DNA from 3 places in the Streptomyces malachitofuscus genome. Region 2 is predicted to be linked to each of the others. Evidence: predicted binding sites of a transcription regulator. Region 2 holds the regulator's gene; each other region holds the start of a gene.

Region 1 (4,750 bases), on a different contig from region 2:
CGGGTCAGTGCGATGAAGTGGCCGGCGGGCCTGCTCGGTGCGGTGGGGGTGGCCGGCGGGCCTGATGAGCGTGGCGGGTGCCCGGCGGGCCCGGTCAGCGCACGGGGTGTCCCAGCAGCATCGTCGGCGCGCCGGCGACGCGGGTCAGGAAGACCGTGACGGACCCGGAACCCGCCGGCTTGGGCAGCACCTTGCGGCGCAGCTCCTCCGGCTCGACCGCCGAGCCGCGCTTCTTCACGGTCAGCGTGCCGATGCCGCGCTCCCGCAGCAGCGCCTTCAGCTTCTTGACGTTGAAGGGGAGCCGGTCGGTGATCTCGTAGGCGCCGGCGTACGGCGTCGGGCGGTGCTCGTCCGCGGTGATGTAGGCGATGGTCGCGTCGATGAGCCCGCCGTCGAGTTCCGCGGCGGCCTCCGCGACCAGATGGGACCGGATCACGGCGCCGTCCGGCTCGTACAGGTACCGGCCGGGCGGGCGGACGGCGGGGTCGGGCAGTCCGCGGGACGCGAGGGTGTGCGGGCCCGGGAGCAGCGTCGCGCGGACCGGGTTCTCCCGGCCGGTGCCGAACCACAGCACCGCCTCCTTCACGTCCCCGCCGTCCGAGATCCACTCGGCCTCCGCGTCGCCGGGGACGGCCTCGTGCGGGATGCCCGGCGCCACCTTGAGCGCGGCGGCGCGGGGCGCCGTACGGGCGGCCTCGACCGCCCAGGACAGCGGGGGCGAGTACGCCTCGGGGTCGAAGATGCGGCCCCGCCCGCCCCGTCGGGCCGGGTCGACGAACACGGCGTCGTACCCGGCCGTGTCCACCTCCGTGACGTCCGCCTCACGCACCTCGATCAGCTCCGCGAGCCCCAGCGCGTCGGCGTTCGCCCGGGCCGCCGCCGCCGTGAGCGGATCACGGTCCACCGCCAGGACCCGGATCCCGGCGCGGGCCAGCGCGATGGCGTCCCCGCCGATCCCGCAGCACAGATCGGCCACGGAGGTCACACCGAGCTCCCTGAACCGTTCCGCCCGGTACGCCGCGACGCTCGCCCTGGTCGACTGTTCGACCCCGTTGGGCGTGAAGAACATCCGTGCCGCGTCCCGCTCACCGAACTTCGCCACCGCACGCTGCCGCAGCCGCGCCTGGCCGAGCGCCGCCGACACCAGTTCGGCGGGGTGCTCGCGGCGCAGCCGGGTCGCGACGGCGAGTTCGTGCGCCGGGTCGGTGTCGCGCACCTCGTCGAGGAGGGCGCGGCCTTCGGGGGTGAGGAGGGGGGCGAGGTCGTTCACCGGGTCATTGTGGGCCAGTCGGTGGACCGTACGCCTCCGGCCGCGGTGTCGGGCCGGGTTCGGACCGTCCGGCTGCGAGGATCCGGCCCCATGCGAGCAGTAGGACAAAACGATAAAAAGCTGCCGTCGCGTGGTGCTCGGATCGGCCTCGCCGTCCTTGCTCTCGCCACCATCGCCTCGGGCTGCGGACAGGACGGCGCCGACGTCGAACCCGCGGGCGGCCAACAGCCCCTCCAGGCGCCACCGGCCCGCGCGCTCGACTCCTACGCCACCAAGCTGCGCGCCGCGCACGCCGCGAGGGTCGCCGCCGCGAAGCGCTGGGGCCTGAAACGGGTGCCCCTGACCGCCCCGTCGCCCCCGGAGAAGAAGCCGAGGATCACCACCCGGGACGGCTTCGAGGTCGACGGCCACCGCCGGCTGGGACTCCCGCCGGTCTTCACCACCGTCCCCACGAAGCAGAAGATCCTCTTCCTCACCATCGACGACGGCGAGGAGAAGGACCCGGCGTTCCTGCGGATGATGAGCGAGCTGAACATCCCCTACACCGCCTTCCTCAGCGACTACCTCGTCAAGGAGGACTACGGCTACTTCAAGAAGATGCAGGACAGGGGCGTCGGCCTGCACAACCACACCCTGCACCACCCCTACCTCCCGGCCCTGTCCCACGCCCGCCAGAAGCGCGAGATCTGCGGCATGCAGAAGGTCATCGAGAAGCGCTACGGCAAGCGCCCCGCCCTCTTCCGCCCGCCCTACGGCAACTACGACAAGAACACCCTGCGCGCCGCGAAGGCCTGCGGGATCACCCACGTCCCCCTCTGGAACGAGGAGGTCTTCGTCGACCACTGGGAGTACCGCGAGTGGGACCGCTCGCTGCACCCCGGCGACATCGTCCTCTCCCACTTCCGCGGCCGCGAGGACTGGAAGGGAACGATGCCGGACATGGTCCGCCGCTTCCTGGACAAGGTCACCGCCGAGGGATACGCGGTGGCGCGACTGGAGGACTACCTGTGAGCCGGAGCAGGGCCCCGGCGGCCGCCCTTCTGGCGGGCACCGCCCTGCTGGCCCTGACCACCGGATGCGCGTCGCCGGACGCAGCGGGCGGGGCGTCCGCACCGGACGGCACCGGCCGGAGGTCCGCACCGGCCGGGGCGACGGGCAGCGCCCGTCGCGACCTCCCGCCCGTGATCGACCGCATCCCGACCGACGACAAGGTCGTCTTCCTCACCTACGACGACGGCGCCGAACGCGACCCCCGCTTCATCGACCTGGTGCGCGAGCGCCGGCTCCCCGTCAGCATGTTCCTCACGGACAGCGTGATGGGCCCCGGCTACGCCCACTTCGCCCGCCTGCGCGCGGTCGGCGCGAGCCTGCAGAACCACACCCTCGACCACGCCGCCCTGCGCGGTCTGCCCTACGCCGGACAGCGCGCCGAGATCTGCGGTCAGCAGCGCAAGCTCACGTCCCGCTTCGGCATCCGCCCCCGCCTCTTCCGCCCGCCCTACGGCACGTACGACACCACGACCCTGCGCGCCGCCGCCGACTGCGGCATCGCCGCGGTGGTCCTGTGGCGGGCGGTCCTGGAACCCGACGGCCACCTCACCTACACCCGCGGCCCCCACCGCCTGAACCCCGGCGACATCGTCTCCGTACCGTCGGGCGAGGCGCCGACGCTGTCACTGGCGGAACGGACGGTACGACTGCTGGGGGAGTTGCGGGAACGGGGGTTGAGGGTGGGGCGCCTGGAGGACTACGTGGGTGAAGCCGCCTCATCGACGCTTCCTGGCGAGCACCGCTCACCTTCCAGCCCGTCCGGCGCTTGAGGACGAGGCCCGTTCAGGGCCGAAGCGGGGCCCGGGGGCGGCAGCCCCCGGTGACGGTTACTGCAACACCGCCAGCTGCACGATCCCGTGCCGAAAGACGCCCCCACCCCCGACGCGCCGCACGGCAATTGGCACTCCGCTTGACCGAGTGCTAACCGCAGTCATAGTCTCAGGTCTGGCACTCCCCCCTGGAGAGTGCCAAACACGCGACGGGCAGGTCCGGCACCCGCGACGACGGATCCACCTGGTCGCCACCTCAGACAGTTAACCCCGTGAGATCTCCGAAGGGGGAGGTCGGATCGTGACGACCGCCAGCTCCAAGGTTGCCATCAAGCCGCTCGAGGACCGCATCGTGGTCCAGCCGCTCGACGCCGAGCAGACCACGGCTTCGGGCCTGGTCATTCCGGACACCGCCAAGGAGAAGCCCCAGGAGGGCGTCGTCCTGGCCATCGGTCCGGGCCGCATCGAGGACGGCAAGCGCGTCGAGCTCGACGTGAAGGTCGGCGACGTCGTTCTGTACAGCAAGTACGGCGGCACCGAGGTCAAGTACAACGGCGAGGAGTACCTCGTCCTCTCGGCCCGCGACGTCCTCGCGATCGTCGAGAAGTAAGGGAACCCCGGGGACAACCCCCCGGAGAACCCGACCTCGAAGCAAGCACTTTTGCTCGACACCGCGCCCCTGGCCCCAGCATCCGACAAGGAGCCGGGTGACCGGGGGCGCGGTGATTTCACCTAGATTTCCGAGAGGGCTCCCGCTGCCATGGCGAAGATCCTGAAGTTCGACGAGGACGCCCGTCGCGCCCTCGAGCGCGGCGTCAACAAGCTTGCCGACACGGTGAAGGTGACGATCGGTCCGAAGGGCCGCAACGTCGTCATCGACAAGAAGTTCGGCGCCCCCACCATCACCAACGACGGTGTCACGATCGCCCGCGAGGTGGAGATCGAGGACCCGTACGAGAACCTCGGCGCGCAGCTGGTGAAGGAGGTGGCGACCAAGACCAACGACATCGCGGGTGACGGCACCACCACCGCCACCGTGCTGGCCCAGGCGCTGGTCCGCGAGGGCCTGAAGAACGTCGCCGCCGGCGCCTCCCCGGCCGCCCTGAAGAAGGGCATCGACGCCGCCGTCGCCGCGGTCTCCGAGGACCTGCTCGCCTCGGCCCGCCCGATCGACGAGAAGTCCGACATCGCCGCCGTCGCCGCGCTGTCCGCCCAGGACCAGCAGGTCGGCGAGCTCATCGCCGAGGCCATGGACAAGGTCGGCAAGGACGGTGTCATCACCGTCGAGGAGTCCAACACCTTCGGTCTGGAGCTGGACTTCACCGAGGGCATGGCCTTCGACAAGGGCTACCTGTCGCCGTACTTCGTGACGGACCAGGAGCGCATGGAGGCCGTCCTCGACGACCCGTACATCCTCATCACGCAGGGCAAGATCTCCTCCATCGCGGAGCTGCTGCCGCTGCTGGAGAAGGTCATCCAGGCCAACGCCTCCAAGCCGCTGCTGATCATCGCCGAGGACGTCGAGGGCGAGGCGCTGTCGACCCTGGTCGTCAACAAGATCCGCGGTACCTTCAACGCGGTCGCCGTCAAGGCTCCGGGCTTCGGTGACCGCCGCAAGGCGATGCTGCAGGACATGGCCGTCCTCACCGGCGCCACGGTC
Region 2 (4,750 bases):
GCCGGAGAAGGCGCGGGTCAGCTCGGTGCGGACGTACAGGGGGCTGGTGAGGGCCTGCTTGTGCAGGGCGTGCGCGCCGGACTCGTGGGCGGCGAGGAAGGCGGTACCGAGCTGGGCCGCGGCGGCACCGGCCGCGAGGACGGCGGCGATCTGGCCGCCGCGCATGATGCCTCCGGCGGCGATGACCGGGATGCCGACGGCCTCCCGGACCTGGGCGACGAGGGACAGCACTCCGAGGCCGGAGCCCGCCGCCTCCGGGACGTCGCGGTGGGTGCCCTGGTGACCGCCGGCCTCGACGCCCTGCGCGATCACCGCGTCCGCACCGGCCCGCTCCACGGCCCGGGCCTCCTCCGCCGTGGTGGCGGTGACCAGCGTGAAGGTGCCGACACGGCGCAGCGAGTCCAGCACCTCGCGGGACGGCACACCGAAGTGGAACGACACCACCGGCACCGGGTTGTCCAGCAGCACGGCGAGCTTGGCGTCGTAGCCGTCGTCACGGCCGCTGTCGGGGTCGCCGAGCTCCGTCTCGTACCAGGAGGCCTCACCGGCCAGCTGATGGGCGTAGACACCGACCGCGGCCGGGTCGGCGGTCTCCGGCTGTGGCAGGAAGAGGTTGACGCCGAAGGGCCGTGCGGTCAGCCCTCGCAGCTGCTTGATCTCCTGGTACATCCCGTCCGCGGTCTTGTACCCGGCGGCCAGGAAACCGAGCCCGCCCGCCTCGGACACGGCCGCGGCGAGCTGCGGCACGGCGACACCGCCCGCCATCGGCGCCTGCACGATCGGGTGCGGGAAGAGATCGGTCGGTACGGAGGACATGACGGCATGTTGTCACGTCCCCCGGCCAACTCCGAATCGGCCCTTTCCCTTGGCATAAGCCACTTTTCGGAGGCGTCCGCCCCGGGCGTCACCGCCCTCCGCAAGCGCCCTCACCGCCCGTTGAAGGCGTCCTCACCGCCCGTTGAAGGCGTCCTTCAGCCGGGAGAACAGCCCCTGCTGCCCGGGTTGGAACTGGCCCGTGGGGCGTTCCTCGCCGCGGAGCTTGGCGAGTTCGCGCAGGAGGCGTTCCTGTTCGGGGTCGAGCTTGGTCGGGGTCTGGACCTCGACGTGGACGATGAGGTCGCCCCGGCCACCGCCGCGCAGATGCGTGACGCCCCGGCCGTGCAGCGGGATCGACTGGCCGGACTGGGTGCCGGGCCGGATGTCGACCTCCTCCATGCCGTCCAGCGTCTCCAGCGGCACCTTGGTGCCGAGGGCCGCCGCGGTCATCGGGATGGTGACCGTGCAGTGCAGGTCGTCGCCGCGCCGCTGGAACGTGGGGTGCGGGAGTTCGTGGATCTCCACGTACAGGTCGCCGGCCGGACCGCCGCCGGGCCCGACCTCGCCCTCACCGGCCAGCTGGATCCGGGTGCCGTTGTCGACACCGGCCGGGATCTTGACCGTGAGCGTGCGCCGGGAGCGGATCCGTCCGTCGCCCGCGCACTCCGGGCAGGGGGTGGGGACGACCGTGCCGAAGCCCTGGCACTGCGGGCAGGGGCGGGACGTCATGACCTGCCCCAGGAAGGACCGCGTGACCTGCGAGACCTCACCGCGGCCACGGCACATGTCACACGTCTGCGCGGTGGTGCCGGGCGCGGCGCCCTCGCCGTTGCAGGTGGTGCAGACGATCGCCGTGTCGACCTGGATGTCCTTGGTGGTGCCGAACGCGGCCTCGTCCAGCTCCACCTCGATGCGGATCATCGCGTCCTGGCCCCGGCGGGTGCGCGAGCGCGGCCCGCGCTGCGACGCCGTGCCGAAGAACGCGTCCATGATGTCGGAGAAGTTGCCGAAGCCACCGGCTCCGAAGCCGCCCGCGCCCCCGGCGCCGCCGGCCCCCGAGAGCGGGTCGCCGCCGAGGTCGTAGACCTGCTTCTTCTGCGGGTCCGACAGCACCTCGTAGGCGGCGTTGATCTCCTTGAACCGCTCCTGGGTCTTCGGATCCGGGTTGACGTCCGGATGCAGCTCGCGGGCGAGCCGCCGGAAGGCCTTCTTGATCTCCTCCTGCGACGCGTCGCGGCGCACGCCGAGTACGGCGTAGTAGTCCGTGGCCACTACGACTCCGCCAGGATCTGTCCGACGTACCGTGCCACTGCGCGTACCGCTCCCATCGTTCCCGGGTAATCCATGCGTGTCGGTCCGACGACGCCGAGCTTGGCAACCGCCTCGCCGCCCGAACCGTAGCCCACCGACACGACGGACGTGGAGTTGAGTCCTTCATGGGCGTTCTCATGACCGATACGGACGGTCACGCCCGGATCCTTCGCCTCGCCGAGCAGCTTGAGGAGCACGACCTGCTCCTCGAGCGCCTCCAGGACGGGCCGGATCGTGAGGGGGAAGTCATGTCCGAAGCGGGTGAGATTGGCGGTGCCGCCGATCATCAGCCGCTCCTCGTTCTCCTCGACGAGCGTCTCCAGGAGAGTGGAGAGCACCGTCGAGACCGTACCGCGGTCCTCGGATTCGAAGGCCTCCGGGAGGTCCTCCACCAGACTCGGTACATCCGTGAACCGGCGGCCCGCGACCCGGCTGTTCAGCCGCGCCCGCAGATCCGCCAGGGACGACTCGCCGAACGGCGCCGGGCAGTCGACCATGCGCTGCTCGACCCGGCCGGTGTCCGTGATCAGCACCAGCATCAGCCGCGCGGGCGCCAGCGACAGCAGCTCCACGTGCCGCACCGTGGACCGGGTCAGCGACGGGTACTGCACGACGGCGACCTGCCGGGTGAGCTGCGCGAGCAGCCGTACGGTCCTGGCGACCACGTCGTCGAGGTCGACGGCGCCCTCGAGGAAGTTCTGGATGGCGCGCCGCTCTGGCGCGGTCATCGGCTTGACGCCGGCGAGCTTGTCGACGAACAGCCGGTAACCCTTGTCGGTGGGGATGCGCCCTGCGCTGGTGTGCGGCTGGGCGATGAAGCCCTCGTCCTCCAGGGCCGCCATGTCGTTGCGCACGGTGGCCGGGGAGACGCCGAGGTTGTGCCGCTCGGTGAGCGCCTTGGAGCCGACGGGCTCCTCGGTGCCCACGTAGTCCTGGACGATGGCGCGCAGCACCTGGAGCCTGCGTTCACTGAGCATCGCGCACACCTCCAGTAGCTTCGCCCGGTCACGTCTCTGGCACTCTTCGCACGCGAGTGCCAGACTTCCCCGGCCCAGTGTACGGCCGGGGGGTACGCACGGGGCAAGGCCGGTCCCACGCCCGTCGCGCCGGGCGGCGCCGTCCCCGATAGCGTCCCGTCATGACCGTGACTTGGGAAGAGTCGGGATGGGAGCAAGTGGCGCCCGGGGTGGGCCGCTGCCGGCTGCCGGTGTGGGACTGCACGGCGGGGCTCGTGGTGGGGGCGGGCGGCCTGCTGCTCGTCGACGCGGGCTCCGGTCTGGGTGAGGGCGCACGGATGCGGGCCGAGGCGCAGGCGCTCACCGGCCGCCGTGTGACGCATCTCGCGCTCACCCACCCCCACTTCGATCACATCCTCGGGGCGCCGGCGTTCGCGGGCGCGGAGGTGTTCGGCGCGGTGGGCATGGACACCGTACTGACCGCGCGGGGGCGCGAGGAGCTGCGCGCGGACGCGGTGCGGCACGGGCTGGACGCGCGCGTGGCGGAGGAGGCCGTGGACGCGCTGGTCGCGCCCCGGCACGCGGTGAGCGGGGAGTGGACGCTCGACCTGGGTGCGGACGGCGGCCGTCAGGTGTTGCTGGCGAACGTGGGCCCGGGGCACACCGCCCACGATCTCGCGGTCCTGGTCCCCGGCGACCCGGAGGTGGTGTTCTGCGGCGACCTGGTCGAGGAGTCCGGCGAACCGCAGGCCGGATCCGACGCCGTGCCGGAGCGGTGGCCGGCCGCCCTGGACCGGCTGCTGGCGCTGGGCGGGGAGGACGCGCTGTACGTGCCCGGTCACGGAGCGGTGGTCGACGCGGCGTTCGTCCGGGCCCAACGCGACGCGCTGGCACGGCGTTTCGGCGTGTCGGACTGATCACGGCGGGCGGGATCCTCGTATCGTCGTGAGAATGCGCCAGTACTCCGCCGATCTGACCCCTCCGTGGAAGAAACCGCAGCCCGTCCCCGAGGTGGCCGCCGAGCCCGGGCTGGTCGTGGAGGAACCCGGCACCGGCTTCTGCGGCGCGGTGATCCGCTGCGAGGCGGGGACGGTGACGCTGGAGGACCGCTTCGGCAAGCACCGGGTGTTCCCGCTGGAACCGCGGGGCTTCCTGCTCGAGGGTCGCGTGGTGACGCTGGTGCGGCCGGCGTCCGGTCCGGCCCGGCCCACGCGTACGGCGTCGGGGTCGGTGGCCGTTCCCGGCGCACGGGCGCGGGTCGCCCGCGCGGGGCGCATCTACGTGGAGGGGCGGCACGACGCCGAACTGGTCGAGAAGGTGTGGGGCGACGACCTGCGGATCGAGGGGGTGGTCGTGGAGTACCTGGAGGGTGTGGACGACCTGCCGTCGATCGTGGCGGACTTCGCTCCGGGTCCCGACGCGCGGCTGGGGGTCCTGGTGGACCATCTGGTCCCGGGCTCGAAGGAGTGGCGCATCGCCGAGGCGGTGACGAGCGAGCACGCTCTGGTGGTGGGCCACCCGTACATCGACATCTGGGAGGCCGTGAAGCCGTCGTCGGTGGGCATCGAGGCCTGGCCGCGGGTGCCGCGGGGGCAGGACTGGAAGACGGGGGTGTGCGCGGCGCTGGGGTGGCGGGTGGCGAACACGGGTGAGGCGTGGCAGCGGAT
Region 3 (4,750 bases), on a different contig from region 2:
TCCCGGCGGACGTCGCGACCAAGCCGAACCTGAACCCCGGCTGGACCAAGCTCGTCCAGGCCGGCAACCTCGCCCGCGAGCTGGGCGTCACCGGCGGCCTGTACATCAAGGACGACTCCGGCAACCCGACGCACTCCTTCAAGGACCGCGTCGTGGCCCAGGCCATCGAGGCCGCCCGCGCCTTCGGTTTCACCACGCTGTCCTGCTCCTCGACCGGCAACCTCGCCGGCGCGGTCGGTGCCGCCGCCGCCCGCGCGGGCTTCCGCTCCTGCGTGTTCATCCCGCACGACCTGGAGCAGGGCAAGGTCGTCATGGCCGCCGTCTACGGCGGGGAGCTCGTCGGCATCGAGGGCAACTACGACGACGTGAACCGCTTCTGCTCCGAGCTGATCGGCGACCCGGCCGGCGAGGGCTGGGGCTTCGTCAACGTCAACCTGCGGCCGTACTACGCGGAGGGCTCCAAGACCCTCGCCTACGAGATCTGCGAGCAGCTGGGATGGCGGCTGCCCGACCAGATCGTGGTCCCGATCGCCTCCGGCTCGCAGCTCACGAAGATCGACAAGGGGCTGCAGGAGCTGATCAAGCTCGGGCTCGTCGAGGACAAGCCGTACAAGATCTTCGGTGCGCAGGCGGAGGGGTGCTCGCCGGTCTCCACGGCGTACAAGGCCGGGCACGACGTCGTCCGTCCGCAGAAGCCGGACACGATCGCCAAGTCGCTGGCGATCGGGAACCCGGCGGACGGTCCGTACGTCCTGGACATCGCCCGTCGCACGGGCGGTGCGGTGGAGGACGTCACGGACGAGCAGATCGTCGAGGCGATCACGTTGCTCGCGCGGACGGAGGGGATCTTCGCGGAGACCGCGGGGGGTGTCACGGTCGGCGTGACGAAGAAGCTTCTCGAGAGCGGTGTGCTCGACCCGTCCCTGACCACGGTCGTGCTCAACACGGGTGATGGTCTGAAGACGCTGGACGCGGTGGCCGGCACAGGGCTGACGGCGACGATCCGTCCGAGCCTGGAGTCGTTCCGTGAAGCCGGTCTTGTCTGAGTTGTTCTTCCGCGGGGCTGTCGTGACGGATCGCGCAGTTCCCCGCGCCCCTGGGTACGTCACCTGACCGGAGGTTTCACAGTGAGCGTTACTGTTCGCATCCCTACCATCCTGCGCACCTACACCGGCGGCAAGGCCGAGGTGAACGCCGAGGGGACCACCCTCGCCGAGGTCATCTCGGACCTGGAGAAGAACCACACGGGCATCGCCGCCCGGGTCCTGGACGATCAGGGCAAGCTGCGTCGGTTCGTCAACGTGTACGTCAACGACGACGACGTGCGGTTCGAGCAGGGGCTCGACACGGCCACCCCGGACGGGGCCGGTGTGTCGATCATTCCGGCGGTGGCCGGCGGCTGATCATTACCTTCGGTAATGGCGGTGACCGAGCGTAGAGGACTTTGCCCCCTCCGTGAGAGATGCGGAGGGGGCAATTCCATGGGATTGAGCGCGGTAGGGTTGGGGAACGCGCTCCTGATCCACTGATCGAGCACCGTGAATTTCTGCCGCCCGCCCGACTGGATGTAGCCAAAGTGTGGGCCCTTCTCGCGGCATTTGTGACGTTTGCCCGGCCCGACTTGACCTGAATTCAGGCGAATTCTCGCCACATTCCGGACCGGTGTCGTCCAGATTTCTCGTCCGATTGACCTGTTGCAGACGGCAGTTGGACAGATACATTCAGCCGCGGTCGACGCGTTCCGGCGCACGCCCCCAACCGTTGGGGGGTGAGGTCTGACCCGGATCCGCGAAGTGTGGATCTGTGCAAGGGCCAGTAATAGGGGAGTTAGGCATGGCTCAGGGCACCGTCAAGTGGTTCAACGCGGAGAAGGGGTACGGCTTCATCGCGGTCGACGGTGGTGCGGATGTTTTCGTCCACTACAGCGCGATCCAGATGGACGGCTACCGCACCCTCGAAGAAGGCCAGCGGGTCGAGTTCGAGATCTCGCAGGGTCAGAAGGGCCCGCAGGCCGACATGGTTCGTCTCAGCGCCTGAACGCGCTACCTGCCGCAAGGATCTTCTGCCGACGAAGGGCCCGTACCTCTTGGGGTACGGGCCCTTCGCCGTGCCCGCCACCGCCGTACGGCGGTGTTCGCGCGCGGCTGAGCGCCCCCGTGTACACCCCATGGGCGCTTGCACTCGCATGGGTCGAGTGCTAATCATTGGCGTTAGCACTCTGAAGGTGAGAGTGACAACGAGGACCGGGTCGGTGAGGCCCGCGGGCCGTGTGGGGCAAGGAACCACGGGGCCGGCGAGCCGTCCGTCGCGGGCGCGGGCGCGGTCCGAAGGAATCACCCCCAGTCCTGGAGGGACCACTTCACATGGCCAAGATCATCGCGTTCGACGAGGAGGCGCGGCGCGGCCTCGAGCGCGGCATGAACCAGCTCGCGGACGCCGTCAAGGTGACGCTCGGCCCCAAGGGCCGCAACGTCGTCCTCGAGAAGAAGTGGGGCGCCCCCACGATCACCAACGATGGTGTGTCCATCGCCAAGGAGATCGAGCTCGAGGACCCGTACGAGAAGATCGGCGCCGAGCTGGTCAAGGAAGTCGCCAAGAAGACGGACGACGTCGCCGGTGACGGTACGACCACCGCGACCGTTCTCGCCCAGGCCCTGGTCAAGGAGGGCCTGCGCAACGTCGCCGCCGGTGCCAACCCGATGGCTCTGAAGCGCGGTATCGAGAAGGCCGTCGAGGCCGTCTCCGCCGCCCTGCTGGAGCAGGCGAAGGATGTCGAGACCAAGGAGCAGATCGCCTCCACGGCCTCCATCTCCGCCGCCGACACCCAGATCGGCGAGCTGATCGCCGAGGCCATGGACAAGGTCGGCAAGGAAGGCGTCATCACCGTCGAGGAGTCCCAGACCTTCGGTCTGGAGCTGGAGCTCACCGAGGGTATGCGCTTCGACAAGGGCTACATCTCGGCGTACTTCGCCACCGACATGGAGCGTATGGAGGCCGTCCTCGACGACCCGTACATCCTGATCGCGAACTCCAAGATCTCCAACGTCAAGGACCTGCTCCCGCTCCTGGAGAAGGTCATGCAGTCGGGCAAGCCGCTGCTGATCATCGCCGAGGACGTCGAGGGCGAGGCCCTGTCGACCCTGGTCGTCAACAAGATCCGCGGCACCTTCAAGTCCGTCGCCGTCAAGGCCCCGGGCTTCGGCGACCGCCGCAAGGCCATGCTCGGCGACATCGCCATCCTCACGGGCGGCGAGGTCATCTCCGAGGAGGTCGGCCTCAAGCTGGAGAACGCCACGCTCGACCTGCTGGGCAAGGCCCGCAAGGTCGTCATCACCAAGGACGAGACCACCATCGTCGACGGTGCCGGCTCGGCCGACCAGGTCCAGGGCCGCGTGAACCAGATCCGCGCCGAGATCGAGAACAGCGACTCGGACTACGACCGCGAGAAGCTGCAGGAGCGCCTGGCGAAGCTCGCCGGCGGTGTCGCGGTCATCAAGGCCGGTGCCGCCACCGAGGTGGAGCTCAAGGAGCGCAAGCACCGCATCGAGGACGCCGTGCGCAACGCCAAGGCGGCCGTCGAGGAGGGCATCGTCGCCGGTGGTGGCGTGGCCCTGCTGCAGGCCTCCCAGGTCTTCGAGAAGCTGGAGCTCGAGGGTGACGAGGCGACCGGCGCCCAGGCCGTGAAGCTCGCGCTGGAGGCCCCGCTGAAGCAGATCGCCGTGAACGCCGGCCTCGAGGGCGGCGTCGTGGTGGAGAAGGTGCGCAACCTGACCCCGGGTCACGGCCTGAACGCCGCGAGCGGCGAGTACGTCGACCTGGTCAAGGAAGGCATCATCGACCCGGCGAAGGTGACCCGTTCCGCCCTGCAGAACGCCGCCTCCATCGCCGCGCTGTTCCTCACCACCGAGGCCGTCATCGCCGACAAGCCGGAGAAGGCCGCGGCCCCGGCCGGCGGCGGCATGCCGGGCGGTGACATGGACTTCTGATCCTTCCGAGGATCGGATCCGTCCGTCGCGTGTCCGAGGGCGGCATCCCCTGTTCCGACAGGGGGTGCCGCCCTCGGCGCGTGCGGGGCCGGTTCGCCCGGACCGCTCGGGGGTGTGGCGGGGATCACGGGTGGGTGGTGCGGGGTGGATGGAATGCCGCTGGGTTCCCTCCGGTTGACGTCGAAGCGGATTCAATGCATGCGCACATACCATCCGGTATCGACTCGAGGAGCCCTTCACGTGACCGTCACCGCCTCGGACACCACCGCCCGGGCCGCCGGGATTCTCTCCCGGCCCGCCACCATCAACGGCCTGACCGTTCCCAACCGCATCGTCATGGCTCCGATGACCCGGATGTTCTCGCCGGGCGGTGTGCCCGGTGAGGACGTGGTGTCGTACTACTCCCGCCGTGCCGCCGCCGGTGTCGGGCTGATCGTCACCGAGGGGACGTACGTGGGGCACGAGTCCGCCGGGCAGAGCGATCGGGTGCCGCGGTTCCACGGCGAGGAGCAGCTGGCGGGCTGGGCGAAGGTCGCCGAGGCGGTGCACGCGGCGGGCGGCACGATCGTGCCGCAGCTGTGGCACATCGGCATGGTCCGTGAGCAGGGCCAGGCGCCGTACCCGCAGGCTCCGGCGGTCGGTCCGTCAGGGGTGCGCACGGACGGCACCGAGGGCGCCGGCAAGGCGATGACGCAGGCCGACATCGACGACGTCGTCGCCGCGTTCGCCCGGGCGGCCGCCGACGCCGAGCGCATCGGCTTCGA

What was found. Region 2 encodes HrcA, which represses chaperone genes, less so after heat shock. Its sites were predicted from a motif close to TTNGCACTCNGNNNNNCNGAGTGCNAA; they were not measured.
Region 1: the regulator HrcA is predicted to act here: its motif matches at 3,219-3,245, upstream of groES (co-chaperone GroES).
Region 3: the regulator HrcA is predicted to act here: its motif matches at 2,175-2,201, upstream of groL (chaperonin GroEL).

The regions. Positions count from the first base shown of each region.
Region 1 covers NZ_JBVIGA010000031.1:46,801-51,550, forward strand. Annotated here, with positions in the region: gene ACZ44S_RS34040 (THUMP-like domain-containing protein) at 95-1,270, opposite strand; gene ACZ44S_RS34045 (polysaccharide deacetylase family protein) at 1,361-2,281, shown strand; gene ACZ44S_RS34050 (polysaccharide deacetylase family protein) at 2,278-3,090, shown strand; gene groES (co-chaperone GroES) at 3,392-3,700, shown strand; gene groL (chaperonin GroEL) at 3,851-4,750, shown strand, end outside.
Region 2 covers NZ_JBVIGA010000001.1:144,607-149,356, reverse strand. Annotated here, with positions in the region: gene ACZ44S_RS00630 (nitronate monooxygenase) at 1-816, opposite strand, end outside; gene dnaJ (molecular chaperone DnaJ) at 949-2,088, opposite strand; gene hrcA (heat-inducible transcriptional repressor HrcA) at 2,088-3,104, opposite strand; gene ACZ44S_RS00615 (MBL fold metallo-hydrolase) at 3,266-4,000, shown strand; gene ACZ44S_RS00610 (DUF3097 domain-containing protein) at 4,035-4,750, shown strand, end outside.
Region 3 covers NZ_JBVIGA010000005.1:247,615-252,364, reverse strand. Annotated here, with positions in the region: gene thrC (threonine synthase) at 1-1,046, shown strand, start outside; gene ACZ44S_RS09530 (MoaD/ThiS family protein) at 1,128-1,403, shown strand; gene ACZ44S_RS09525 (cold-shock protein) at 1,834-2,037, shown strand; gene groL (chaperonin GroEL) at 2,364-3,986, shown strand; gene ACZ44S_RS09515 (NADH:flavin oxidoreductase) at 4,227-4,750, shown strand, end outside.